2 regions of the Geobacillus sp. CAMR5420 genome follow, and region 1 is predicted to be linked to the other one. Evidence: predicted binding sites of a transcription regulator. Region 1 holds the regulator's gene; the other holds the start of a gene.

Region 1 (14,639 bases):
TGGACGAAGAAGGGTTTGTGAAAATTGTCGACCGGACGAAGGATGTCATTAAAAGCGGCGGCGAATGGATTTCATCGGTTGATTTGGAGAATGCGCTCATGGCCCATGAGGCGGTGTTCGAAGCGGCGGTCGTCGCTGTGCCGCATCCGAAATGGCAAGAGCGCCCGATTGCCTGCGTCGTGCTGAAAGAAGGAAAACGCGTCACGAAAGAAGAGCTGTACGACTTTTTGCGCCCGCAATTTACAAAATGGTGGCTGCCGGATGACATTGTGTTTCTCGATGAAATTCCGAAAACGAGCGTCGGCAAGTTTTTGAAGCGGAAACTGCGCGATGAGATGGCAGCGCGCTATGCCGATGCGGCGAAGGAGTAAAGGAGGCGGACACCGTGGCAGAAACGATTGCGGTCATCGGCGCCGGGGTGATGGGAAGCGGCATCGCGCAAACGGCGGCGATGGCGGGAAAAACGGTGTATTTATATGACGTGTCCGAAGCGGCCTTGCAAAATGGGCTCGCTTCGGTGGAAAAAAGCTTGCGCCGCTTTGTCAAAACCGGCGGGCTGTCCGAGCCGGAAGCGCGAGCGGCGCTCGGGCGCATCCGCTCGACCGTCGATTTGGCCGAAGCGGTGCGCGGGGCGGATGTCGTCATCGAAGCCGTGCCGGAAAACTTGGCGCTGAAAAAAGACGTGTTTCAGCAGCTTGATCAATTGGCGAAGCCGGACGCCATTTTAGCGACCAACACATCCGAGCTGAGCGTCACGGCGCTTGCCGCCGCGACCAACCGGCCGGAGAACGTCATCGGCATGCATTGGTTCAATCCGGCGCCAGTGATGAAGTTGATCGAAATTGTGAAAGGTGAGACGACTTCCGACGACACAGTCGACGCCATCCGTCGGCTGTCTGTGGAGCTTGGCAAAGAAACGGTCGTCGTGAAAGACCGGCAAGGGTTTGTGACGACACGGGCGCTTGCCGCCCATATGATTGAATGCATCCGCATGTACGAAGAAGGAGTTGCTTCCGCTGAGGATATCGACAAAGCGGTGCGGCTTGGCCTCAATTATCCGATGGGGCCGCTGGAGCTGGCCGACATGGTCGGGCTTGATACGCTCTTGTTTGTGAGTGAAAACATGACGGAAGCATACGGCGACCGGTTCCGGGCGCCGCAGCTTTTGCGCAAGCTCGTTGAAGCCGGGCATTTAGGGCGGAAGACGGGGAAAGGGTTTTACACGTATTGAGCAGCGCTCGCCGTCCATCTGATGCCGCGCGCCAACAAGCGCTTAAAGAGCGCCCGCTTTCGCCCGTGTGGAAGCGCCCGAATAGGCAAGGCAACGAAGAAATCACGAAAGTAGAGCAAAAGGAGGAAGTTGCATGGTGCGTGAAGCGGTCATTGTCGAAGCGGTCAGGACGCCGGTCGGCAAGCGGAACGGCGTCTTCCGGGACGTTCATCCGGTCCATTTGGCCGCGGTGGTGCTCGATGAAGTCGTGCGCCGGGCCGGCATGGACAAAGGGGCGGTGGAAGACATCGTCATGGGCTGCGTGACGCCGGTCGCCGAACAAGGGTACAACATCGGCCGGCTGGCGGCGCTTGAGGCCGGATTCCCGATCGAAGTGCCGGCAGTGCAAATCAACCGAATGTGCGGCTCGGGGCAGCAGGCGATTCATTTCGCCGCCCAGGAAATCCGCTCCGGCGATATGGATGTCACGATCGCCGCCGGGGTCGAAAGCATGACGAAAGTGCCGATTTTAAGCGATGGCAACGAGCAGACGATTCCGCCGTCGCTTCATGAAAAATACGAATTCATCCACCAAGGTGTCTCGGCTGAGCGGATCGCCAAAAAATACGGCCTAACGCGCGAGGAGCTTGACGCCTACGCGTACGAAAGCCATCAACGCGCCTTGGCGGCCTTGCGCGAAGGGAAGTTTCGCGCGGAAATCGTCCCGGTGAAAGGGCTTGACCGCGATGGCCGCGAAATCCTTGTCACCGATGATGAAGGGCCGCGGGCCGACACATCGCCGGAAGCGCTCGCCGCGCTCAAGCCGGTGTTTCAAGAAGACGGTCTCATCACCGCTGGCAATGCGAGCCAAATGAGCGACGGGGCGGCCGCTGTGCTTTTGATGGAACGGGAGGCGGCGAGGCGGTTCGGACTGAAGCCGAAAGCGCGCATTGTCGCGCAAACGGTCGTCGGCTCCGACCCGACGTATATGCTCGATGGCGTCATTCCGGCGACGAGGCAAGTGCTGAAAAAAGCCGGCCTCTCGATCGATGACATCGACCTCATTGAAATCAACGAAGCGTTCGCCCCGGTCGTGCTCGCCTGGCAAAAAGAAATCGGCGCTCCGCTTGAGAAGGTGAATGTCAACGGCGGCGCCATTGCGCTTGGCCATCCGCTCGGCGCCACCGGTGCGAAGCTCATGACGTCGCTTGTTCATGAACTTGAACGGCGCGGCGGCCGCTATGGGCTATTGACGATTTGCATCGGCCACGGGATGGCGACGGCCACGATCATCGAGCGGGAGTAAGAGCAACGCGTGGAAAAAACATTTGTTTGACACACACTCGACAGCGGTGGCGGCCGCTGTTTTTTCTGTCATGACGAGAAAATAAAAATATGAGACGGAACTGGAGCGATGTGATAAGATGAAAGAAAAGCAAGTGAAAGGGGAAGCGCAGTGCAGAAGGAGAAGCCGTTTTACACGTATCGCGACATTGAACATTGGGAAGGAAATTGGGAACTGATCGATGGTGTTCCCTATTTATTGGCGTCTCCGTCGTTTGAGCACCAGTATGTGGTCGGACAACTGCACCTTGCATTGGCTTCGTATTTTCAGGCGCGTGGCTGTCATGTCATTCTTGCCCCGTTTGATGTTCAGCTTGATCCTGAGGAGCCGGAACGGATGGCGAAAACGGTTGTTCAGCCGGATTTATCAGTTGTTTGTCGGGTTGAGCAAATCGGGAATCGGCGAATGAAAGGGGCTCCCGATCTCGTTGTGGAAGTGCTGTCACCAAGCACCGCCTTGCGTGATCGAAACCAGAAATACTATTTATACGAAAAATATGGTGTGCATGAATATTGGATTGTAGACCCCAGCAATCGAACGATCGAAGTGCTCAGCTGGCAAGATGGACGATTCGAGCAGCGAGCGGTTTTCGGGCCAAGCGATGAGTTGGTTTCTTTTTGGCAACCGGATTTGACGGTTTCGCTCGCCCCCGTGTTTCCTCCGGAAGAAAGCGATGTGTAGCTGATGGAGAACAACCTTGTTTGGCTGCCATCTCTGGAAATAACGGCTTCGCTTTTGGTGTCAGCAGCAGAAAGAAGAAAGCAAAGGGGATCGATGTCATGAAGCAAGCCTTTCTCGCTTCCTTCTATTTATCCCTTGCCGCTGGCATTTGGGGCGGGATGTATGTGGTGAGCAAATACGTGTTGGACTACATTCCGCCGTTTACGCTCGTCTGGCTGCGCTACGCCGTCGCCTTGATCGTGCTGGGCGCCGTCGCCGTGGCGAAACGCGAGCGCCCCCCAAAGAACGGGCGTGACTGGGGAATGATTATCACGGTCGGGATCATCGGCTACGTCGTTTCCATTTCCTTGCAGTTTGTCGGCACGAAATGGTCGAACGCCCATACCGCTTCGCTCATCACCGCCTCGACGCCGGCGTTTGTCGTTTTGTTTGCCCGCTGGCTGATTGGTGAGGCGCTCACATGGCGGAAGCTTGGCGCGCTCCTATTGGCGACATTCGGCGTCATCGTCATCGTCGGCTTAGGAGGCGGAGAAGAATCAACGTTTCTTGGCAACATTTGCTTAGTCGGCGCGGCGGTCACTTGGGCGCTGTTGTCGGTGCTCGTGAAAATCGCTTCGGCCCGCTTGTCCGTGTTTTCGATCACCACGTATGCCATTTTTGTGGCACTCATTGGCATGACGCCGATGATGCTCGCCGAAGGGCCGGGGCTTGCTGCGAGCCATTGGAGTGTTCCCGTCGCCCTTGGGGTGTTGTATCTTGGCGTTGTATCGACAGCGGGAGCATTTTTTCTTTGGAACAAAGGGATGGAAATGATCGATGCCGGCGTCGGCTCGCTCTTTTTCTTTTTCCAGCCGCTCGTCGGCTCGCTCTTTGGCCGGCTGTTTTTACAAGAGCAACTCGATGTCTCGTTTTGGCTCGGCGGGGCGCTCATTGCTGCCGGCGTGGCCGTGGCGGTGCGAAGCGAGCAAAGCGCGTAAGGAAGGCGTCAGCAAACCAAAAGCGAGGAGTCCGCGTTGGGCGCCTTCGCTTCCGTGCTTACGGTTTTGCTTCTTTTCGCTTCCTTCGTACCAAGAGGCAGGGGCAGAGAGGAGCCATACAACGGCTGTCAAACGGAATGGGACGATTTATACAAAAGTCTATCTTTTCGTATAAATCAATGAGTAGTTGTTGCTTTTGCCGTTTGATCATTGCTCGCCCGCTTTTTCTCCGACCGCCCGCCGCGGCAGCTTCCAGCCGTACGTGTATGACAAAACGCGCAAAGCGGCGACGACAATCAACAACACATACAGCTCCATGGGCGATTCGGCCCATTTCAGCCCAACAGCGAGGCCGGCGAGAATGGCCCAGGCGGCATAAATTTCTGCGCGCAACACGAGCGGCTTTCTTCCCGCCAACACGTCACGGATAATGCCGCCGCCGCTTCCGGTCAACACCGCGGCGACGATGACCGCGCTTAACGGATGACCCATGTTGACGGCATACAGCGCTCCTTGAATGGCGAACGCGGACAGCCCAAGGGCGTCAAAAAAGTTGCCCCACCGCTTCCACGGCGGCAGCATTTGCTTTGGGAACAAATACACAACTGTCATGGCCGCCAAAGCGACAAGAAAGAGCGGCTGCTGTTCCCATAACGCCGACACGGGAACCCCGATCAGCAAATTGCGCACCGCCCCGCCGCCAAAAGCGGTGACAATCCCTAAAATGTACACCCCAAGCAAATCGTACTCCTCTTCCATCGCGACGATCGCCCCGCTAATGGCAAAGGCGATCGTGCCGATGATGCTCAATACTTCCCACGTCATTCGTGCTGTTCCTTTCCGTGCGGTGTTCTTGTATCATTGTAGGGGCAAAAGCGGCGGAAAATCAATCGTTTTTTTGGAACGAACTAGCAGACCGATGGTGGGATTTGGTATCATGAACGTAGAGAACATGTTCGCCGCGAGGGAAAGGAAGGGGGATGCCATGAGCCGTGAACAAGCGATCCTTGTCGGCTGCCAGCTCGCTGGTGTCGATGATGAACGGTTTCGCTATTCGATGGAGGAGCTCGCTTCGCTCGTTGCGACGGCGAACGGCGAGGTTGTGGCAGAGTTGACGCAAAAACGTGAAGCGCCGCACCCGGCGACGTATATCGGCAAAGGGAAAACAGAAGAGCTCGCCGCCATAGTCAAGCAGCTGGAACCGGACGTCGTTATTTTCAACAGCGAGCTCTCTCCAAGCCAAACGCGCAATTTGACGAAAATGCTTGGCGAGGTGAAAGTGATTGACCGGACGCAGCTGATTTTAGACATTTTTGCAAGGCGCGCCCGCTCGAAAGAAGGAAAGCTGCAAGTCGAGCTCGCCCAGCTGGAGTATATGTTGCCGCGCCTTAGCGGCCAAGGAGAGGCGCTATCCCGCTTGGGCGGCGGCATCGGCACGCGCGGCCCGGGGGAGACGAAGCTCGAGACCGACCGCCGCCATATTCGCCGCCGCATTGACGACATTAAAGCTGAGCTTGTGCGCATCGCTGAGCATCGAGGGCGGTATCGCGAGCGCCGGCAAAAAAACCAAGCGTTTCAAGTGGCGCTCGTCGGCTATACGAACGCCGGCAAATCAACGATTTTCAATCGGCTGACCGCCGCCGATTCGTTGGAAGAAAATTTGTTGTTTGCCACGCTCGATCCGTTGACGCGCAAATGTGTCTTGCCATGCGGCTACACAGTGCTTGTCACCGATACGGTCGGGTTCATTCAAGACTTGCCGACGACGCTTGTCGCCGCGTTCCGCTCGACGCTCGAGGAAGTGACGGAAGCCGATCTATTGCTTCACGTCGTCGATTCGTCTCACCCGGATTACGTTGCGCACGAGCGAACGGTGTCGCGGCTGCTCGCTGAATTGGGGGCTTCTTCCATTCCGATGGTCACGGTGTACAATAAAAGCGATCAAAAAGCGTCGGAATTCATTCCGACAACGACTGCTTCCATCGTGATGAGCGCGCTTTCCGCCGCCGACATTGACCGGCTCCGCTATTTTCTTGAAGAGGCGGTGAAACAGCAAATGGCCCGTTACGACGTGTCGATCCCAAGCGGTGAAGGAAAATTGCTCGCTCGGTTAAAATCGGACACCATTTTGCACGAATGGCATTATAATGAACAGGGGGGCACGTACGACTGCCAAGGATACGTGCTGCCTACGCACCCCTTGTATGGGGAGCTGCAATCATTCCAACGGTAGAAAGGGTTCATCTATGTTTTGGACACAGTGGAGACACGGAGAAACCATCGCTCTTCTCATCGAGGAAATCGAAGCACAAATCGCGCCGATTCACCGCCGCATCGATGAACTGGTCGACGTCAATCAATACCGCGTGCTTGAGAGCTTCCGTCGCCATCAAGTGAGCGACGCCCATTTCATCCCGTCAACCGGTTATGGGTATGACGATGCGGGCCGCGATACGCTCGATCGCATTTACGCCGATGTGTTTGGAGCGGAAGCGGGGCTTGTGCGCCCGCAAATCATTTCCGGCACGCACGCGATTGCGATCGCGCTGTTTGGCGTGTTGCGCCCGGGCGATGAATTGCTTTACATCACGGGCGCTCCGTACGATACGCTTGAGGAAATCGTCGGCGTCCGCGGCCGCGGCGTCGGCTCGCTGAAAGAGTTTGGCATTCGTTATCGCAGCGTGCCGCTCACAGCGGATGGGATGGTTGATTTTCCGGCCGTTCGCGAAGCGATCCATGAGCGGACGAAAATGATCGGCATTCAACGTTCGCGCGGCTATGCGGACCGGCCGTCGTTTACTGTCGAAGAGATCGGCAACATGATTGCATTCGTCAAGTCGATCAAACCGGATGTCGTCGTGTTTGTCGACAATTGCTACGGCGAATTCGTCGAGGAGAAAGAGCCATGCCATGTCGGCGCCGATTTGATGGCCGGCTCGCTTATTAAAAATCCGGGAGGGGGCTTGGCGAAAACGGGCGGCTACATTGTCGGCAAGCGGGAATATGTGGAGGCGTGCGCCTATCGGATGACCTCGCCGGGCATTGGAGCGGAAGTCGGTCCGTCGCTTTACAGCTTGCCGGATATGTATCAAGGCTTTTTCCTTGCGCCGCACACCGTGGGCCAGGCGCTCAAGGGGGCGGTCTTTACGGCGGCGATGCTCGAGCGGATCGGGCTAAAGACCTCGCCATCGTGGAAGGCGAAGCGAACGGATTTGGTTCAGTCCGTCCGTTTTGACGATCCGGAACAAATGGTGGCGTTTTGCCAAGCGATTCAGGCTTCCTCCCCGGTCAACGCTCATTTTACCCCGTACCCGAGCGACATGCCCGGCTATGAAGATAAAGTGATCATGGCCGCCGGCACGTTTGTGCAAGGGGCAAGCATTGAGCTGACGGCCGACGGGCCGTTGCGCCCCCCCTATGTCGCGTATGTGCAAGGCGGATTGACGTATTCGCATGTGAAAATCGCCGTCTGTTCCGCCATTCAGCGTTTGCTTGAACAGCAGTTGATTTGTTTGTGAGGAAACGTCACGTTTCATTGACTCATTTCCTAACATTATGGTAGAATAAAGGTATCAAAAGCGAGGAGGAATTGGCATGAGCAGCCAAATTCGTCGTTCCATGCCATTGTTTCCGATTGGGATTGTGATGCAGCTGACCGACTTATCGGCTCGGCAAATCCGCTATTATGAAGAGCACGGCCTCGTCTCGCCCGCGCGCACCGAAGGCAACCGGCGGCTGTTTTCGCTCAATGACATCGACCGCTTGCTGGAAATTAAAGATTTGATCGACCAAGGCGTCAACTTGGCGGGCATTAAGCAAATTTTTGCCGCGCGGGAGGAAGGGCGCCACGGGCAGGCGGAGAAAGTCGAAAAAGTGGGAAAACCGAAGCTGTCGGACGAGGAACTGCGCGAAATTTTGCGGAACGAATTGCTGCAGGCCGGGCGGTTCCAGCGCGCATCGCTTCGCCAAGGAGATCTCGCTCGCTTCTTTCATTAATCATGGAAAATGATTTCCGAGCCGGGGAGGAGTTTAGACATGGCAAAATATACGCGTGACGACATTCTACACATCGTCAAAGAGGAAAATGTCAAGTACATCCGCCTGCAATTCACTGATATTTTGGGCACGATCAAAAACGTCGAAATTCCCATCAGCCAGTTAGAGAAAGCACTTAACAACAAAATGATGTTTGACGGGTCGTCGATCGAAGGATTTGTCCGCATCGAAGAGTCGGATATGTATTTGTATCCGGATTTGGATACGTTCGTCATTTTCCCGTGGACATCGGAAAAAGGAAAAGTCGCCCGCTTTATCTGCGACATTTACAACCCGGACGGCACGCCGTTTGAAGGCTGCCCGCGCTACAACTTGAAGCGGATGTTGAAAGAGATGGAAGCGTTCGGCTTCAACGCCTTTAACTTAGGGGCTGAGCCGGAATTCTTCCTCTTCAAGCTTGACGAAAAAGGGCACCCGACGATGGAGCTGAATGATCGCGGCGGCTATTTCGATTTGGCGCCGACGGACCTCGGGGAAAACTGCCGGCGCGACATTGTGCTCGAGCTTGAGGAAATGGGGTTTGAAATCGAAGCGTCCCACCATGAAGTCGCCCCGGGTCAGCATGAGATCGATTTTAAATACGCCGATGCCGTAAAAGCGTGCGACGACATTCAAACGTTTAAGCTCGTCGTTAAAACGATCGCCCGCAAACACGGATTGCATGCGACCTTTATGCCAAAGCCGATTTTTGGGATTAACGGTTCAGGGATGCACTGCAACCTGTCGCTGTTCCGCAACGGCGAAAACGCCTTTTTCGATCCGAACGGCGATTTGCAGTTGAGCGATACGGCGCGGCAGTTTATCGCCGGCGTGCTGAAGCATGCGCCGAACTTTACGGCGGTGACGAATCCGACGGTCAACTCGTACAAACGCCTTGTCCCGGGTTATGAAGCGCCGTGCTATGTCGCCTGGTCGGCGCGCAACCGCAGCCCGCTCATCCGCATCCCGGCTTCACGCGGCATGAGCACGCGCATTGAGGTGCGCAGCGTCGACCCGTCGGCCAACCCATACTTGGCCATGGCGGTGCTTTTAGCCGCTGGGCTTGATGGCATTCGCAACAAGCTCACTCCTCCGGCACCAGTGGACCGAAACATTTACGTCATGACGAAAGAAGAACGGCTCGAAGAAGGCATTGTCGATTTGCCGGCAACGCTGCATGAAGCGCTGGAAAACTTGAAGTCCGATGAAGTGATGATCCAAGCGCTCGGCAAACATTTATTCGAGCATTTCGTTGAGGCGAAAGAAATCGAGTGGGATATGTACCGGACGGCGGTTCATCAATGGGAATTAGATCAATATATGGAACTCTACTGATTCATAAAAAAGCTGCCCCGTTTTTCGGGGCAGCTTTTTTATGGGCGCAGTCCGGCACGGGTCAGTCGAACAGGCGGTAGACGCCGATCACTTTGCCGAGAATCGTGCAGTCGCGGACGATGATCGGCTCAAGATGAGCGTTTTCCGGCTGCAGGCGGATGTAGTCTTTTTCTTTGAAAAACCGCTTCACCGTCGCCTCGTTGTCTTCCGTCATGGCGACGACGATGTCGCCGTTGTTGGCTGATGACTGCTGGCGGACGATGACGTAGTCGCCGTCGAGAATGCCGGCTTCGATCATGCTGTCGCCCATCACTTCAAGCATAAACAGCTGCTCCTCGCCAGCGGCGAGCCGCTTCGGCAGCGGAAAGTAGCCTTCGATGTTTTCCACCGCTGTAATCGGTTGGCCGGCCGTCACCTTGCCGATGATCGGCACCGAGATGATCTCCTCTTTTTCTTTCTCCTTGGCCATATCGTTGTCCAAAATTTCAATGGCACGCGGCTTCGTCGGGTCGCGGCGGATGTACCCTTTGCTTTCTAGGCGCGCTAAATGCCCGTGGACGGTCGAACTTGACGCCAGTCCCACCGCTTCCCCAATTTCCCGCACCGACGGAGGATAGCCCTTCGTTTTTACTTCCTGCTTAATAAATTCTAAAATTTGTTGTTGCCGTTTCGACAGTTTCGTCATTGTTTCACACCTCTCGCCACATCATTTGTCTTCATTATACCATGAGGAAGATGAAAAAACAAACGTAAGTTCGAGTTTTTTATTGACACAAACAAATGTTCCTGGCTATAATGAAGGAAAGCGAACGAACATTCTAGAAAGGGTGGGGGGAAATGGGGAAAACGTTGCTTCATCACTTTCTGTTCTCCTTTTTGTTTGCGCTCGTGCTGGCAGGGTTCGTTTACGCCAGCAGCCCGGTCGACAAAAAAGAATACGTGGCGATTACGGTCGCTCCCGGCGATACGCTTTGGGGGCTGGCAAAACAGTACGAGCAGGAGCACCATATGCCGCCTGATGAGTTCATCCGCTGGGTCATCGATGTCAATCATTTGCCGAGCCCGCGCCTTACCGCCGGTGAACGGATCATCATTCCTGTGTTAAAATCAAAGCAGGGCGGCTCGGTGGCCGTCAATCAGTGATGGAAAGAAGGGATGGGCCATGAGGGCGGTCATTTACTGCCGTGTCAGTACGGACAAAGCCGAGCAGGAGACGTCGCTCGCGAGGCAACGAGATGAGCTCGAACGGCTGGCGGCCGAGTGTGGATTTGAAGTCGTTAAAGTGATCGCCGAGCAAGCGAGCGGTTACGAAGCCGACCGCGACGGCGTGTTGAAGCTGCTTTCGCTTTGCGAGGAAGGCGAGGTCGATGTGCTGCTCATTCAAGATGAAACGCGGCTTGGGCGCGGCCATGCGCGCATGGCGGTGCTGCATTGCTTGAAAAAGCAAGGGGTGAAAATATACAGCGCCAGCCACCGCGGGGAGATGCCGCTGTCGGAGGCCGATGAGATGGTGTTATCCATCATCGCTATTGTCGAGGAGTACCAAAGGAAAATACATAACGCCAAAATTAAGCGCGGTATGCAGCGGGCCATCGCCCGCGGCTACCGCCCGGAGCGGAACCTAAGGCGCCAGGGCGAAAACGCCGGGCGTGACCGAATCGATCTGCCGGTTGAGGAGATCGTCCGCTTGCGCGAGCGCGGACTGACGTTTGCTGATATCGCCGCGACGCTGCGAAGCTTTGGCTACGAGGCGTCCAAGGCGACCGTCCATCGCCGTTACCAGGAATATATGGACGAGCAACAAAGGCGGCGTTGATTGTGTGCCGCTCCTGGCCCTAAAGCGGCGAGCGGGCAAAGGAAGCCAAGATGCCATCGTTGCCATCTTCCCGGTTGATCAGATAAGATAAAACAGAGTGAGAATATGGCAGATAGGAGAAGATGATCAATGATTGCCAAACATAAATTAGCCCGCATCAACGAACTGGCGAAAAAAGCGAAAACGTCCGGCTTGTCGGCCGAAGAGACGCTCGAGCAGGCGAAGCTGCGCCGCGAGTACATTCAAGCGTTCCGCAAAGCGATGACCGATATGCTCCATACGGTGACGATCATCGACCCGAACGGCAACGACGTGACGCCGAAAAAATTAAAGGAAAGCCAGCGGCGGCGCTTCCATTAAGTCGCGAAAAAAAGAGACGGCGCCTCGTTTGTCCTGAAGGAGAAAATAAACGTTGTACAAGGAAGCCGATTTTCTATATGATAGTAAATGACACCATGTTGATGAAAAGGAGGAAGACGATGGCGCATTCAATCGAGGAGTTGGCGATTACGACGATTCGAACGCTGTCGATTGACGCGATCGAAAAGGCCAAATCCGGACATCCGGGCATGCCGATGGGCGCGGCGCCGATGGCGTACACGCTTTGGACGAAATTTATGAACCATAATCCGGCAAATCCAGGTTGGTTCAACCGCGATCGGTTTGTCTTGTCAGCCGGGCACGGGTCGATGTTATTGTACAGCTTGCTTCATTTAAGCGGATATGATGTATCGATGGACGACTTGAAACAATTCCGTCAATGGGGAAGCAAAACGCCGGGCCATCCGGAATACGGCCATACGCCGGGCGTGGAAGCGACGACCGGACCGCTCGGCCAAGGGATTGCGATGGCGGTCGGCATGGCGATGGCGGAACGGCATTTGGCCGCTACATACAACCGCGACGGGTTTGAGATCATCAACCATTATACGTACGCCATTTGCGGCGACGGCGATTTGATGGAAGGAGTGGCGAGCGAAGCCGCGTCACTCGCCGGCCACTTAAAGTTGGGCCGCCTGATCGTCCTGTATGACTCGAACGACATTTCGCTAGACGGGGAGCTCAACTTGTCGTTCTCGGAAAACGTCGCCCAACGTTTCCAAGCGTACGGCTGGCAATATTTGCGCGTTGAGGACGGCAACAATATTGAAGAAATCGCCAAAGCGCTCGAGGAGGCGCGGGCGGACCTCAGCCGGCCGACGCTCATTGAAGTAAAAACGACGATTGGCTACGGCGCGCCAAATAAAGCGGGCACGTCCGGCGTCCATGGCGCTCCGCTCGGCGCGGAAGAGGCGAAGCTGACGAAGGAAGCGTACCGCTGGACGTTTGCCGAAGATTTTTATGTACCGGAAGAAGTATACGCCCATTTCCGGGAAAAGGTGCAAGAGCCGGGGGCGAAAAAAGAAGCGGAATGGAATGAACTGTTCGACGCTTATGAGCAGGCGCATCCGGAGCTGGCTGCCGAGCTGAAGCGGGCGATTGAAGGGAAGCTTCCGGATGGCTGGGAGACGGCGCTGCCGGTGTACGAAGCGGGCAAAAGCCTGGCGACTCGCTCATCGTCCGGGGAAGTGATCAACGCCATCGCCAAAACGGTGCCGCAGTTTATCGGCGGTTCGGCGGACTTGGCAAGCTCGAACAAAACGCTCATCAAAGGCGGCGGCAACTTCCTGCCGAACAGCTACGAAGGGCGCAACATTTGGTTTGGCGTGCGCGAGTTTGCCATGGGAGCGGCATTGAACGGCATGGCGCTTCACGGCGGGTTGAAAGTGTTCGGCGGCACGTTCTTCGTGTTCTCCGACTATTTGCGTCCGGCGATCCGCTTGGCAGCGCTGATGGGCTTGCCGGTCATCTACGTCTTGACGCACGACAGCATCGCCGTCGGCGAAGACGGACCGACGCACGAACCGATCGAACATCTCGCTTCGCTTCGGGCGATGCCGAACTTGTCGGTCATCCGTCCGGCTGACGCGAACGAAACGGCGGCAGCGTGGCGGATGGCGCTCGAATCGACGGACAAGCCGACCGCCCTCGTCTTGACGCGTCAAGATGTGCCGACATTGGCGACAACAGCTGAGTTGGCGTATGAAGGCGTGAAAAAAGGTGCGTACGTCGTTTCACCGGCGAAAAACGGCACTCCGGAGGCGCTATTGTTGGCGACCGGCTCGGAAGTCGGCCTGGCCGTAAAAGCGCAAGAAGCGCTCGCCGTTGAGGGCATCCATGTCTCTGTCATCAGCATGCCATCGTGGGACCGCTTCGAAGCGCAGCCAAAATCGTACCGCGATGAAGTGCTTCCACCGGCCGTGACGAAGCGGCTCGCCATTGAAATGGGCGCGTCGCTCGGTTGGGAGCGCTACGTCGGCGCCGAGGGCGACATTTTGGCCATCGACCGATTCGGTGCTTCCGCTCCGGGAGAGAAAATCATGGCCGAGTATGGCTTTACGGTTGACAACGTCGTCCGCCGCACAAAAGCGCTGCTCGGCAAGTAACCGGGAAAGCTGTCCTTGCGTTGTTGCAGGGGCAGCTTGTTTTTGTGAAAGATGGCTGCGCATTGGTCAAGCATTTTCGGGGTTGGATCGAGGGCAAAGGCTTGTTTATGACATGTTGGCCTGTTTGCGGCGGCATGGCCACCGCAAACAAAAATCGACAATGTTAGTGAAAAAACTTGCCGTTAATAGACATATTTTTCCCCTTTCCTTTTCTATAATAGAAAATAGATGAACAGAAATGGGGGATGGGGCATGGTCCGCTATTGGATTTATTTGTTGAATGACGATGTGGCGTCGCATTACCGCCATCGGGCAGAAAAAATTGTCGAACTGCTTCGTGAGCATCAATACGCGAAAGCGCCGCTGAAGGCGATTTGCCGCAAGCAAGTCGAATTTATCACCGAACGGCTGTCATTTTCGCGCCTGGAACTCGGCTTAAAGCAATATTTTGCCGGCCGCGTCGGCAAAAATTTGGAGCGCAATATGTTTGTTTTGCAAAACGACGCCGGTGAGGAAGCGTTGCTTGTCGTGCAAAAGCGCCGCTTGCTTCTTGTCGCCGACAGCGCGCCGCTTGCCGCGGACATCGGGCGAGCGCTCTCCCGGTTGGCGCCGACGTTTTTGGCAGTCGACGCTGATTTTGCCGATTACTACTGGCTGTCTGCGCCTGCGCAAGGAAGAAAATTTGCGTAATGAAAAGATTTTTGTCGCGAAATATTGTCTAATGACGCATCGTTTAGTACACTGTTAGGGAGAC
Region 2 (14,639 bases), on a different contig from region 1:
TTGATGATGATGCGGTCGACGACGACATCAATCGAATGTTTTTTGTTTTTTTCCAGCTCAATGTCCTCCGTCAACTCGCGCATCTCGCCGTCAATGCGGACGCGCACATACCCTTGTTTGCGAATATCCTCCAATGTCTTGGCGTGCGTCCCTTTTTTTCCCGAGACGATCGGCGCCAAAATTTGCATTTTCGTCCGCTCCGGGTAAGCGAGCAGCCGGTCGACCATTTGCTCGATCGTCTGCGATTGGATTTCAATGCCGTGCGTCGGGCAAATGGGGCGGCCGATGCGGGCGAACAGCAGCCGTAAATAATCGTAAATTTCCGTCACCGTGCCGACGGTTGAGCGCGGGTTGCGGCTCGTCGTTTTTTGATCGATCGAAATGGCCGGCGACAACCCTTCAATCGCATCGACGTCCGGTTTTTCCATCTGCCCTAAAAACTGGCGGGCATACGCCGACAGCGATTCGACGTAGCGGCGCTGGCCTTCCGCGTAAATCGTATCAAACGCCAGCGACGACTTCCCCGACCCGGACAGCCCGGTCAAGACGACGAGCTTGCCGCGCGGGATTTCGACGTCAATGTTTTTCAAGTTGTGGGCGCGCGCCCCTTTGACGACAATTTTATCCATTCCGTTCATCCGGCCATCACCCTTCCGCTTTCAATTCGAAAATGATATCGCGCAGCTGGGCGGCCCGCTCGAAGTCGAGCGCTTTGGCCGCCTCTTTCATTTCCGCTTCGAGCGTTCGAATCAGCTCTTCCCGCTCTTGTTTCGTCATCGCTGCCGCCGGCTTTGCCTCGTACATCTCCGTCTCTTCCGCCGCATACGTCGCGCGGATGACGTCGCGAATCTCCTTTTTCACCGTGCGCGGCACGATGCCGTGCTTTCGGTTGTACTCTTCTTGAATCGCGCGGCGCCGCTTCGTCTCTTGAATGGCGATTTCCATCGATTTCGTGATCGTATCGGCGTACATGATCACATGGCCGTTCGCGTTGCGCGCCGCCCGGCCGATCGTCTGGATGAGCGAGCGCTCCGAGCGCAAAAACCCTTCTTTGTCGGCGTCCAAAATGGCGACAAGCGACACTTCCGGAATGTCGAGCCCTTCGCGAAGCAAGTTGATGCCGACCAATACATCGTATTTGCCGAGCCGCAAATCGCGGATGATTTCAATGCGCTCGAGCGTCTTAATTTCCGAATGCAAATACGCCACCTTGATCCCCGCTTCTTTCAAATAATCGGTCAAATCTTCCGCCATCTTTTTCGTCAGCGTCGTCACCAACGTCCGCTCGTTCCGCTCGACGCGCTCGCGAATTTCGCCGATCAAATCGTCGATTTGCCCTTTCGTCGGGCGGACGTCGATCGTTGGGTCGAGAAGCCCGGTCGGGCGGATGATTTGTTCGACAACGCCCGGGCTGTGTTCAAGCTCATACGGCCCCGGCGTCGCTGAGACGTAAATAATTTGATTGATTTTTTGCTCGAACTCTTCAAACGTGAGCGGCCGGTTGTCAAGCGCCGACGGCAGACGGAAGCCGTGGTCGACAAGCACTTGCTTGCGCGCCCGGTCGCCGTTGTACATGCCGCGCAGCTGCGGCAAGGTGACGTGCGACTCATCAACGATGATCAAAAAATCGTCCGGAAAATAGTCAAGCAATGTATACGGCGTCGAGCCTGGCGGCCGCAGCGCCAAATGGCGCGAGTAGTTTTCGATGCCGGAACAAAAGCCCATCTCGCGCATCATTTCAAGGTCATAGCGCGTCCGCTGCTCAAGCCGCTGCGCCTCTAAGAGCTTTCCTTGCGCGCGCAGTTCGGCAAGCCGCTCCTCAAGCTCTTGTTCGATGTTTTGAATGGCGAGCCGCATTTTCTCCTCGCGCGTCACGAAGTGCGACGCCGGGAAAATGGCGACATGCTCGCGCTCGCCGAGCACCTCGCCGGTTAAGGCGTCCACCTCGCGGATGCGCTCGATTTCATCGCCGAAAAATTCGACGCGGATGCAATGTTCATCGCGCGACGCGGGGAAAATTTCGACAACATCGCCGCGGACGCGGAACGTGCCGCGGCGAAAATCGATGTCATTGCGGTCGTATTGGATGTCGACAAGCCGCCGAAGCAACGCGTTGCGCTCGATCTCCATCCCAACGCGCAGCGATACGACCAGTTCGCGGTACTCTTCCGGCGACCCTAAACCGTAAATGCACGACACGCTCGCAACGATAATCACGTCCCGGCGCTCAAACAAGGCTGATGTCGCCGAGTGCCGCAATTTGTCGATTTCATCGTTGATTTTCGCGTCTTTTTCAATGTACGTATCCGTCTGCGGCACATACGCTTCCGGCTGATAGTAATCGTAATAGCTGACAAAATATTCGACGGCGTTGTGCGGGAAAAACTCTTTCAGCTCGCTGTACAATTGGCCAGCGAGCGTTTTGTTGTGGGCGATGACAAGCGTCGGTTTGTTGACTTGGGCGATCACGTTCGAGATCGTAAACGTTTTGCCCGTCCCCGTCGCCCCAAGCAGCGTTTGATGCTTCACCCCGCGGCGCAGGCCGTCAACGAGCTTGGCGATCGCCTGCGGCTGATCGCCTTGCGGTTCGTATGGCGCCACTAATTGAAAACGGCCCTCCACCGTTTCGCCTCCTCCTTCGTACCATCTTTCCCCATTGTATCACATCGTGATGATCCATGCATCAAAAATGCGAACTCATATTCGTACCAACCCACTCAGCGTTTTCCATCGCTTCGCACCGAAAAACGCGAAAAAGCGGACCCATTCATGCCCAAGGTCCGCGTCTTCGCTCCGTTCCGTTTCGACAATCCGAGGTTCAGCCGACGATGCCTTTTTCCAAAAACAGACGGTTGAACCGACAACGCCGCTTCATTTTTGCTTCAGATAGTCGAGCATGCGGCCGGCCCAAAGAAAGCCGGCGATCGTCGATGCAATGTCAGCGACGATTTCATGCAGCTCATCCGTATAGCCTTTCAAGTAGGAAGCGACAAGCAGCGCCGTCGTCAACAGCACAGCAATGTACCGATTGTACGTCACCCGCGCAAACAACAGCACCAATAAGCACGGAATGATGAGTGCCGCCAAAAACCACATGATCCATTCTCCTTTACGAAACAGCTTCAGACGCTGATGCGTTCCGATCACGGACGAACAGCAGCCCGAGTTCATGATGCTCATCCTCATAGAGCGCCCCTTGGACGAAACGGACTTCGCCGTTATGTCCGACGACATCCAACTTGCAGAACGCGCGGTTGCGTTGGAGCGCCTCGTAAAACTCGGTTTCGGTCCGCACCGGGGCGCCGTTTGTTTTGATGATGACTTCTCCGATCGAAAGCCCCATTTTTTCCGCTTTCGAGCCGGGAAGCACGCCGACAATCACCAAGCCGTGCGGATGGCGGGCAAAGCGGGGCGGGCGGGGGCGGTCGGCGCGATGCCCGGAAAACGCAATCCATTCGCGGCCGATGATGGCCATAGCCCCCGCCGCCACCGTGAGCGGTGGATACCATATACCCGAAGCGGCCAACAGGGCGACAACGAACGCCAGCCGAACAACAAGCCGCCCCTCCGCGCGCGCCGCTTCCGCCGGCAGCATGTGCTGGCGGCGCTGGGAAAAGCCGAGAAGAAACGGCACGAGCCAAAATGAATAGCTGTCTCCCGTCGAAACGAGCGGCCACCAGGAAGCCGGAGGCAGCGCGCCGCCTGATACGGGCAGCACAACCGGCACAAACCAAAGACGCTGCGTCCATTGCAGGCCGACCGTCATCCCTCGCTTGCTTTTCGCAAGCTGCGGCGAGGCCGCCTCGTTTCGCGTGCGAATGATGAGCCATCCTTCCGAAAGCAAAAGCAACGCAAGCCACACCGCCAAAGCGGGCGCGGCCGCCATGCCATCGGGAAGCCATCGGGACAACGCGCTGCTTCGCTCCGCCAAACCGAGCACGAGAAGCGCGCCGCCAACCGTATAAGCAGGCGACAGCAACCGCGCTTCCATCGTCAAACTAAAGAGCACCGTCAGCACCGTCACCGTCCAAACCGCTTCCTGCGGCACCGCGATCCCGATGCCGACGGCCGCCGCCGACAACATCGCTCCAGCCATCCATCCCTTCGTCCAAAGCCCGCGCCACTCTTGCCATAGGCTGTAGACGCGCACATGAAAATCGCGGCGCTCCCGCTTCACCCGCCGCCAACCGACGGCCAAAGCGAGCGCGGCGCCATAATAAAGAAGCGGCTGCCGCCAAACCGACGCGACGCCCTCAAGCCATTCCAGCCACCATGTTGCCATCCGCTTCACCCCTTGCGTCGTTCATCATTCTTTATCTTCTATTCTACCAAATGGCATGGCCAATTCCCATGCCCACAGCCATCTTTTTTCGCCAATGGCGAATCTTCGCTGTTTTCCACTTTCTTTGCCGAATCAACACTAGTTTTGTCGGCTGGGAAGGATTTTCAAAGATGCAGAGGAAAAAGGATAAACAAGACGAAACAAGGAGGAGTGAAACGATGGAATTGAAAACGTCCGACGTCGCTATTCGCCTTGGTGTATCGCCGAAAACGATCCAGCGCTGGGTGCGCAAATACAACATTCCGTTGCGGAGAAACGAGGCCGGCCACTACTTGTTTGATGAAAAAACAGTCGCCTTGCTCGAACGGGTCAAATTTGAACAAGGCGCCGCCATGGAAGCGCCGCCGACCCCGAAACGCCCTCCGACGCCGCTGCGGAACAACATTCCTATTGACGCCTTACATGAATCGATCGAACCCGAAATCGCCCGCGTCTCCTCGCGCTTGGACCAGCTTGAACGGCAACTGGAGCAAAAAGCAGATGACGTCGTCTCCATTCAACTGTTGCATCACCGCCAAGAAATGGAAGAAATCGTCGCCCGCCTCACTGCGTTGGAGCAGCTTGTCGCCCGCCTTGAACAGCAGCTGAACAATCGGCCGCCTTCCTCCCATGAAACATCGGACGAACCAAAGCAGAAACGGCGCGGCCTTGGGCGGGTGATGGGGTTGTTTGCCTAATGGTTCCATCCTCCCTGCTTGACGCAGGGTGTTTTTTTGGTTGCTTCTTTCCCCTTTTTCTCCCCCTTCACTACTTCTTTACAATTTTTTTATGCTTTTTTAATCGCAGCGGTTTATAATGGACCATGTTGTGCAATCTTCCCGTATGGGAAAGGAGGGCGCGCGAGATGGAACAAAGAGAACGAAAAGCGGTCGCCATCGCGTTCATCGTATTGGCTCTCTACCTTTCTCCGCTGTACATGTTAGGCGAACACGCCCATATTCGCGTGCACGACAATATGGATTCGAACATCGCCTGGTATCGCGTGCTCGTTCGCAGCGGCCAACTATTTGGCCCAATCGATGCCGTCATCCCGCAAGTGATCAACGGGTTGCCGCGCAACGCCTTCGGCACAGAATTCAGCGGCATCGTGTGGCTGCACGCTTTGTTTCCCTCCATGGTGGCGTACGCGCTCAGCCAGACGATCACGAGGGTATTCGCCTTTTTGGGTATGTATTGGCTGCTCAGGCGCCACTTTTTGCCTTCACCGGAATCATGGCTCATTCGCGTCGGGGCGGCGCTTGCTTTTGCGCTGACACCGTTTTGGCCGTCCGGCATGTTAAGCACGCTCGGCATGCCGCTGGCGCTTTGGGCGTTTCTGTCGATCCGCAACGGAGAAGCGACATGGAAAGAATGGCTTGCGATCATCTTGCTTCCGTTTTACGCCAGCTTTGTGCTCGGATTTTTCTTTTTCCTCGCCGCGATGGCGGCGGTGTGGCTGTTTGACGGCGTTGTCCGCAAGCAGTGGAACAAGCGGTTTTTCGCCGCGATCGCCCTGATGACAAGCTTGTTTTTGGCCATCGAGTACCGCCTCGTGTACTCGCTTGTCTTCAGCGGCGAACCGACGAGCCGGAACGAGTTCCTCTCCTCGCGGCTCAGCTTCGTCCACTGCCTTCGTTTAACGTTGAAAAACTATGTGCTCGGCCATACGCATGTGATGACCGTCCATGGGCCGATCATCTTGCCGGTGCTTTGGGCGGCGTTTTTTCTCGTTTTGCGCCGCCGTCAGCGCGGGTCATTGGAGCGGCGCTTCCTTTTGCTGTTTTGGTTGAACATCGCCTTATCGGCTTGGTATGCGTTTTGGTTTTACAAAGGGTGGCAGCCGCTGAAAGAACGGATTTCACTTTTGAATACGTTCAATTTCGCCCGCTTCCATTTTTTGCGGCCGATGGTCATTTACGTCGATTTTGCCTTGGCCTTGCAAATCTTAGCCAAGGAACGGACCGCATGGCGGCGCCTCGTGCCGATCGCCTTGGCGCTGCAGCTGCTTTTGCTTGGCGGGTTTAACGAGGAAATCCGCTATCGCCTCGCTGGCACGCCGTCGTTCGAGCAGTTTTATTCCGAACATTTATTTACCAAAATCAAGCAATACATCGGCAAGCCGGTATCGTCCTACCGCGTTGCCAGCGTTGGGCTTCACCCGGCCATCGCTCAATACAACGGGTTTTATACGCTCGATACGTACAACAATTTTTACCCGTTGTCGTATAAGCGGAAGTTTCGCCGCATCATTGCCAAAGAATTGGACAAAAGCCCAGTGCTGAAAGACTATTTCGACCATTGGGGCAACCGCGTCTATTTGTTTTCGGCAGAGCTCGGGAAACATTACATGTTCACGAAACGCTCGCATAAAGTGATTCGTCATTTCGAGATCGACACAAAGGCGTTCAAACAGCTTGGCGGCAAGTACATTTTTTCCTCCGTCCCGATCATGAACGCCCGCGACATCCATCTCCGCTTCTTGCGGGCGTTCACCGATCGACAGTCAGTCTGGAAAATTTATGTATACGAAGTGGAGTGAAAGGGAGGCAAGAAACATGGTGGACAAACCATTGTTAGCCATCGTCGTCCCATGCTACAACGAAGAAGAAGTGTTGCCGGAAACGGCCCGGCGGCTGACCGCTTTGCTTGAGCAGCTGCTCGAAGAAGGAGCGGTCGCCATCGGCAGCCATATCGTTTTTGTCGACGACGGCAGCCGCGACCGGACATGGGCGCTCATTGAAGAAGAAAGCGAGCGCAACCCGTTTGTCTCCGGTGTGAAACTCGCTCGCAACGTCGGCCATCAGCGGGCGCTGCTCGCTGGGCTCGAAACCGTTCGCGCGTACGCCGATTGTGCCGTGTCCATTGACGCCGATTTGCAAGACGATGTGGAGGCGATCCGCGAATTTGTGCAAAAATACCGCGAAGGGTATGACATCGTGTATGGCGTGCGGCGGAGCCGAAAGACAGACACGTGGTTCAAGCGTACGACCGCCCAAGCCTTTTATCGGTTCATGAGGGCCATCGGAATCGAGCTGATTTACAACCACGCCGATTTCCGTCTGATGAGCAAGCGGGCGCTCGATGAACTGAGCCGTTACACGGAAGTCAATCTCTTTTTGCGCGGGTTGGTTCCGCTCGTCGGCTTCCGCTCGACGTGCGTCTTTTACGACCGGCATGAGCGGTGGGCTGGACAGTCGAAATACCCGCTCAAAAAGATGCTCGCCTTCGCCTTTGACGGCATCACGTCCTTGAGCGTCGCACCGATTCGCGCCATTACGCTCATCGGGTTTTTGGCCTTTCTCACGAGCGGTGCGGCCGGGCTGTACGCCCTGATCGTCAAATGGCTTGGACACGCCGAATCGGGCTGGACGTCGCTCATGATTTCCGTTTGGTTCATCGGCGGGCTGGTGCTCATGAGCCTCGGCCTCATCGGGGAATACATCGGCAAAATTTATCAAGAGGTGAAACGGCGGCCGCGGTTTGCGATCGAAAAAACCGTGCAGCTGCCGCTTCCATCAGAAAGGGAGAAAACACCAGCCCGCCTGTAGGAAGGCATAGGTGATCCAAAATCGAAAAGGTCGGACGGATCCATCGGATCCGCTTGAACATCTCCTGCTTTCACTTGCGGCCTGGCAGCAGCATCCTCCTTCGATTCGATATAGATGCAACAAAGAAGTTTAACATATCCTTGACGGAAAAGTGGTTTGTCCATTTTCGTCGGTCACGCTAAAGCGTGATGGAAGACCGAACAACGACTCGCTTCACAGACCCATTCATGGGTCTGGAAGCGGCGTTGTTCGGTCACTCGACAGTCGGATGCAATCACTGGTAAAAACGAAAAATGTTAAAGCTTTAAATTGCATCTATAGAGATGATAAAAAGAAAGGGTGTCCCAAAAGGATCGGGACACCCTTTCTTATTACCGTATATAGCATCAATCGTCCTCGGCTCGCTTACGACGGAAACAACACGCCAAGCGCTTTTTTCAGCTGCACATCATGCTTCGGATCGCGGACGGCTTCCATGATTTTCGTTTGCAGCACATCCGCCGTCGTCTCATCGATTCGTCCCGTAACCGGCAGCTGATTCGCTTTTTGGAACGCTTGAACGGCTTGTTCGGTTTCTTTGCTGAAGTAGCCGTCCGTGCGGCCCGGGTCGAACCCAAGCCCTTTGAGCATTTTTTGCGCATTGGCGATTTGCTCGTCGTTCATGTCATACCGAAGCGGTTTTTCCACATGAAGCGGAGCGACGTGGAAATAATCCGGCTGCGCCACCGCGACATCCGGCTTGATCCCTTTTTTATGGATCCAATGCCCGTCCGGCGTCAGCCATTTGTACAGCGTCAATTTGATGTTGCTGCCGTCGCCCATCGGAATCGCCTGCTGCACCGTCCCTTTGCCGAACGTTGCCTCGCCGACCAGCTTGTAGCCGCCCGCTTCCTTCATCGCTCCCGCCAAAATTTCCGACGCGGATGCGCTTCCTTTGTCGATGAGCACAACGATCGGGTATGGCTTTTTCGCCGTTAAATCGGAATAAAACTTTTGCCGATCGCCATCGCGTTCTTCAATTTGCACATATGGTTTGCCTTTCGGGATGAGCTGTTTCAAAATTTCCTCAACGCTTTGCAAATAGCCGCCCGGATTGCCGCGCACATCGATGATCAAGCCATCAATATGTTCGGCCTCAAGCTTCGCCAATTTCTTTTTAAAATCGGCGGCTGTGTTTTCCGAAAACGACGTAATTTGCAAATAGCCCGCCTTTTTGCCGTTGTATGTTTTGATCGAGTCATACACCGTCTGAATCGGAATTTCGTCGCGGACGACTTTGACTTTCATCACGTTTTTGACGCCGGGGCGCAAAATGTCAAGCTCCACCGTTGTTCCTTTCTTGCCGCGGATTTTCAATACCGCTTCATATAAATCAAGCCCTTCCAGGCTTTCTCCGTTGACGCGCAAAATTTGATCGTTCGGCTTCAGACCCGCTTTTTCCGCCGGCGAGTTTTTGATCGGAGCAACGATCGTCACCTTGCCGTCGATCATGCTCACTTCGGCGCCGATCCCCTCAAACGACGAGTCGAGCGACTCGTTGAACTGCTCCGTCGTTTCCGCATCCATGTAGACGGAATACGGGTCATGGAGCGTGTTGATCATACCTTGAATGGCGCCTTCCGTCAGTTTTTCTTCATCCACTTTCTCCACGTACCGATTCTTAATGAGCTCATAAGCTTGCCGGATTTTTTTCATCTCTTCGCTGTCGTTCGTCGACTTGGACGGCTCATTCGAAACAATCGTCGAAAGCGAGCCTTCCATCGGGCGGTCCGCCAACTGAAGGCCAGCGTACGTCCCTCCCGCCCCAATGAGCATCGATATGGCCATCAATGCGGCCGTCGTCGATTTTTTCACGTTGCTTCCTCCTCACCCTATGCTTGACCTTCCCCACCGCTTGCTGCGGTGCGGGAAGGGGGCTTTCTCCTCGCTCCTCCGTCAGTGAAGCAAATGAACATCCCTTCCGCCTCAACGCTGACGGCTTTTGCAAAACACGAAAAGGAAAAGCACCGCCTCACGCCGTGCCATGCCTTTATCTTCATCATATGTTGGGCTTGTACCGAGTATGCTAGTGCGTTGCCCATCCTTTACTAGTTTACACGCTCCTTGTTGATTTCTCAACTCATACGGAACGGAAAAAGAGGCACCCCCGCCCTTGGCGGCGAACGATGCCTCTTCTTGATCGGATCTTAAATGGCAGCCAAACCGACGATCCGCACAAAAACGAAACGCTTTCACCCCTCTTTTGGCAAGTCGATGAGCATCAACCGCGATCCTTCGTTCGTTGCGAGGCGAAGAACCGGCGTTTCCGTGATGCGGGCCGCATCGCGCCGCTCGAGATGGGCCTCGCCGTTTAACGTCAGATCCCCCTCAATGACAAAGACAAAGATGTTCCGCCCTTCCGGCTGGGTAAACGTCACCTCATGCCCGGCTTCCAAATCGGAAAGATAAATCGTCAAATCTTGATGAATGTGAGCAATCCCCGGGGAAGACGGGTGTTTCGTGACAATCGGCAGCAAGGCGTTTTTCATCTTGTCGACCGGAAACTCGGTCCGCTCGTACGACGGCGGCAATCCGTATTGTTCCGGCAAAAACCAAAGTTGCAAAAAGTTCACCTCTTCCGTCGCCGACGGGTTCACTTCCGAATGGACGATGCCGGTACCGGCCGACATCCGCTGCACGCCGCCGAACGTTGTCACCGCCTTATGTCCGGTGCTGTCTTCATGTTGCAAATAGCCTTTAAGCACGATCGACACAATTTCCATCTCCCGGTGCGGGTGAGCGCCAAAACCGGAGAGCGGCGCAACGAAATCGTCGTTTAACACCCTTAGCGGGCCAAACTGGATGTTGTTCGGATCATAATACTCGCCAAATGAGAAGCTATGGTATGTTTTCAGCCAGCCGTAATCGGCATGATATCGGGACGACGCCCGGTCGATGCGGATCATCTTGTTCCTCTCCTTCATTTATCGAAATAGAGCACCAAGAGCATGCCGCTTTGATACGGCGATCGCCATAGCGATCATAGTCATGTGATATATACGATGCGGATCATGAAAAATCTAGAATGCTGGTGATTCAACAGGAAATGCGGTTCAATCATGTCGCTTCTCAAACGGAGGAGCCTTATATATAAATGTTGCTCTTCCCTCCACTCAAGAATCATCGATATTAGGGGAAATGGACGTTTTTCACCGGCCTCCTTGGAGGGCTAGCCAGCATGAAGTTCTACATCAATTTGATTGGTTCTAAAATCTCGAATTCGAGATTATTATATAAAAAACCGTTTTGCCTGTCAACTTTGGAACGATTAAAATCGACTATCATTGGTCTGACCGCCATTCCCATTTACACATTAAAGACCAGACGGGTGAAGTGACAACAAATGACGTCCAGTCGCTCATTAACGACTTGCAAGCATCACCGTCGCTGTCAAATGATGAAATCATCGCCAAAATCAAAACTCTCTTTTCCATTGATACCCCGTTCCGCCTTGAACTCGAGTGGAAATATGGAAGCGGCCGGACGCGGAAACTTTCCGTCAAGCAAGACGAGGACAAAGGAGAAAATGCTGGGCAACCCGGCGATGATCAAGATGACGATGACCAAGGTCATGATCAAAATCACGACCAAGACGATGATGACTACGATGGCGGCAATGTAGGCGGCGATGATGGCAACAGCAGCGAATAATCGCGTCCTGAGCAGACAAGCAGCTGCCCGAAAGGCCGGGAAACCGGCTAATGAGGGCAGCCGTATTTTTGTCGGGGCTTCCGGCCTCCACTTTCTTTTATTTCCTTTCCTCGTCCGGCCGTTCTTCGAGCAGCAGATCAATAATCGGGCAGTTATATAAATTGTCTTCATGAGGGCAACATTCCTTTAATTGCTGGAGCATCGCTTCGATCCGCCTCAAATCGCGAATGCTGGCTTGAATCTCCTCGATCTTTTGCGTAACAAAGCGGTACATGTCTTTGCATCGATCGCGATCCCGATCGACAACGCCAAGCAGTTTATCAATTTCCGCCAAGGTGAATCCGAGCCCTTGCAACCGCTTAATAAACTGAATTCGCCTGACCGTTTCCTCCGTATACAGACGATATCCGCCTTCTGTCCGCTCCGTTTCTGGAATAAGCCCTTTCCGTTCGTAGTATCGGATCGTTTCTTTATTGACATGGCATTTTTCCGCTAGTTTACCGATGCGATACGTTCCCATATCATCACCCTCGCTATTCCTCTCTTCCATGTGAACCGTTGATATGCACCTTTCTGAAACCATCTGTTCTTTCCGCTAGGCTAACAACTTCATGTAAGTTTCCCTTCGTCTTTTGACTCACATAACCACCTCACCCAAAAGCATAAACCTTGTACTATAGTACAGGGTCAAGTCAATATGAAAGTTGGGCCGGCGAAAAACAACTGTTCCCCCTGATCGATTGGTTATCGTGCGAAAAGAGGAATCGATGTTACAAAGTTTTTCAATTTGAGAAGTGCTGCTGTTAAGCTTCATGCTCTGTTCAATCACCAGCCTTTTAGGGAAGCGTTCCGCCAAACGGACCGCTCCCCATTAAGCTTCGTTGCAACCGCAACAGCAATGAGTTCCCCCCCCCTTGATAACGGTCCGCGAAGCGGCGGCCCAATTCGAAGGCCTCATCCCGCGCAGCACGATAACTTCGAAACATCTTGGTCAAACGTAAGCGCCGCCAGCTTCAGCCCCTCCGCCATCGTTAAATACGGGACAAGCGTGTGGCGAAGGTCGTCGATCGTTAATTCGAATTGAATCGCCAACGCTGCGGCGTAAATGACCTCGCCGGCATTGTCCGCGACGATGTGGGCGCCTAGCAGCTTGCCCGTACGGGCCTCAGCGACAAGTTTAAACACCCCCGTCGTTTCCCGGTTGACGATGGCGCGCGGCACCGCCTCAAGCGGCAGGACGGACGTTTTCACGTCATACCCGTTTTCTTTCGCCCGCTGTTCGGTCAAACCGACGGTGGCGATGGCCGGATGGGTGAACGTCACCGCCGGAACGACGGCCGTATCCCAGCGCTTGTTCAGCCCGCCGACGGCATTAGCCGCGGCAACGGCTCCCTGATAGGCCGCGACATAGACGAACTGCGGGCCGAGCGTGACATCGCCTGCCGCATAAATCGACGGGTTCGTCGTCCGTGTGTATTCGTCGATCAAAATTTCCCCGCGCGCCCCGACTTCCACACCGGCTGCCGGCAAGTTCAACGCCGCCGTATTCGGCGTTCTCCCGGCAGCCACGAGCAATTCGTCCGCTTCGATGACCCGGGTGCGTCCGTCCACGTTCACATACACTTTTTTCGTATTCCCATCTTGTTCGACCCGTTCAAATGAAGCACCGGTGATGACGCGGATGCCTTGTTCCGTGAGCGCCCGCGCCACCGCTTCGGAAATTTCCGGGTCATACTCTTTCAGCAGGCGCGAGCTTCGCTGCATCAACGTCACCTCCGAGCCGAGATGGTGGAACAGCTGTCCCAACTCCATCCCGATGTAGCCGGCGCCGATGACGGCGAGCCGCTTCGGCACTTTTTTCAGTTCAAGCAAGGTCGTGCTGGTCAAGTAGTCGACATCATGAAGTCCCGGAATATCCGGCACGGCCGGGGAAGCGCCTGTCGCGATCAAAAACCGTTTCGCCGACAGCGTTTGGCCGTTCACTTCAATCGTTTGGCGATCGATAAACCGAGCCTCCCCTTGGATGAAATCGAACCCATACTCTCCGATCAAGTCTGCATATTTCGCTTGGCGAAGCTGCTCGACCAGTTCATTTTTTTGCTTCACTAACGGCGCCAAATCAACCGGACCAGCGGATGTATGCAGGCCGAGAAACGGATGATTTCGCGCCAACGCATAGATTTCTCCGGCCCGAAGCAGCGTCTTCGATGGCACGCATCCGATATTGACGCACGTCCCCCCGACCGTTCCGCGCTCGACCATCGCCACTTTCGCCCCGTATTTCACCGCTTCGATCGCCGAAGAAAACGCCGCCCCGCCGGAACCGATGATCATGTAATCATACTCTCCCTCGCCATCGATAACAGATCTGGCTGATGCGGTGATCTCCTCGGCTTCCCCCGGCTCGTAATGGGCGTTTTTGACCGCTTGTCTCGCCATGTCAACGTCCGTGCCCTCAGGCAGCGCGAATACCACTTCACCGCGCCGGAAGCTGACATCCATCAGCTTAGCCCCAATCGCCTCCAGCGCTCTGGCGACATGTTGTTCACAGCCGGTGCATGTCATGCCTTGGACGGTCATTCGATATGTTTTCATGGTAAAAAACACTCCTTATCAACAAATGTCTAACAGCGGGTCATACGGATCAATAGGCAATGGTAAGTAGCTGTGATCTCCCCGTGCGCCAAAAAGCGCTGTTCGTATTCGCGCATCATGGCTTTGAATAGCGCTGGGAGCGCGTTCAACGATATAGCGCGCAGCAGCAGGTGGACAAATCGCATCTTGCTCACCGTGAACGATCAGCATTGGAGCGGAGATGTCCGCCAAAAACGGGCGCGCATCGGCCTCAATCAAATAATCAAGCCCGATCAGCAGTTCCTCAACCCGATCGCGGTAAAAGAACTCAGAAATATCCCCCTTTTCGCTCTTGGACCATAATGAAGCAAGGAAAGCAGCTATCGTGTCAGCCGGCCGTACTTGCAGCTTTGTTTTCATCCGCTTGACGATCCGTGGATGCCATCCAGCTTCATAACCGTCATCGGCAATAAAACGGCTCGTGCCGCCGATCAAAATAAGACGAG

The links. Region 1 encodes LexA, which represses DNA repair genes until DNA is damaged. Its sites were predicted from a motif close to CGAACATATGTTCG; they were not measured.
Region 2: uvrB (excinuclease ABC subunit UvrB) is a predicted target of LexA. The motif match lies at 2,693-2,706, and genes of this name have one in related genera.

The regions. Positions count from the first base shown of each region.
Region 1 is NZ_JHUS01000030.1:34,835-49,473, forward strand. It holds gene DI44_RS09870 (long-chain fatty acid--CoA ligase) at 1-371, shown strand, start outside; gene DI44_RS09865 (3-hydroxyacyl-CoA dehydrogenase family protein) at 386-1,231, shown strand; gene DI44_RS09860 (thiolase family protein) at 1,365-2,516, shown strand; gene DI44_RS09855 (Uma2 family endonuclease) at 2,667-3,236, shown strand; gene DI44_RS09850 (DMT family transporter) at 3,335-4,213, shown strand; gene DI44_RS09845 (trimeric intracellular cation channel family protein) at 4,421-5,038, opposite strand; gene hflX (GTPase HflX) at 5,199-6,446, shown strand; gene DI44_RS09835 (methionine gamma-lyase family protein) at 6,460-7,731, shown strand; gene DI44_RS09830 (MerR family transcriptional regulator) at 7,808-8,209, shown strand; gene glnA (type I glutamate--ammonia ligase) at 8,249-9,583, shown strand; gene lexA (transcriptional repressor LexA) at 9,645-10,268, opposite strand; gene yneA (cell division suppressor protein YneA) at 10,421-10,726, shown strand; gene DI44_RS09810 (recombinase family protein) at 10,746-11,399, shown strand; gene DI44_RS09805 (DUF896 domain-containing protein) at 11,529-11,759, shown strand; gene tkt (transketolase) at 11,879-13,885, shown strand; gene sirA (sporulation inhibitor of replication protein SirA) at 14,138-14,575, shown strand.
Region 2 is NZ_JHUS01000064.1:74,961-89,599, forward strand. It holds gene uvrA (excinuclease ABC subunit UvrA) at 1-638, opposite strand, end outside; gene uvrB (excinuclease ABC subunit UvrB) at 646-2,622, opposite strand; gene DI44_RS01575 (CsbA family protein) at 2,872-3,096, opposite strand; gene DI44_RS01570 (PDZ domain-containing protein) at 3,110-4,282, opposite strand; gene DI44_RS01565 (MerR family transcriptional regulator) at 4,501-5,019, shown strand; gene DI44_RS01560 (DUF6044 family protein) at 5,187-6,860, shown strand; gene DI44_RS01555 (glycosyltransferase family 2 protein) at 6,877-7,869, shown strand; gene DI44_RS01550 (S41 family peptidase) at 8,275-9,723, opposite strand; gene DI44_RS01540 (pirin family protein) at 10,101-10,814, opposite strand; gene DI44_RS01535 (hypothetical protein) at 11,155-11,559, shown strand; gene merR (Hg(II)-responsive transcriptional regulator) at 11,657-12,079, opposite strand; gene merA (mercury(II) reductase) at 12,514-14,154, opposite strand; gene DI44_RS01520 (alpha/beta hydrolase) at 14,173-14,639, opposite strand, start outside.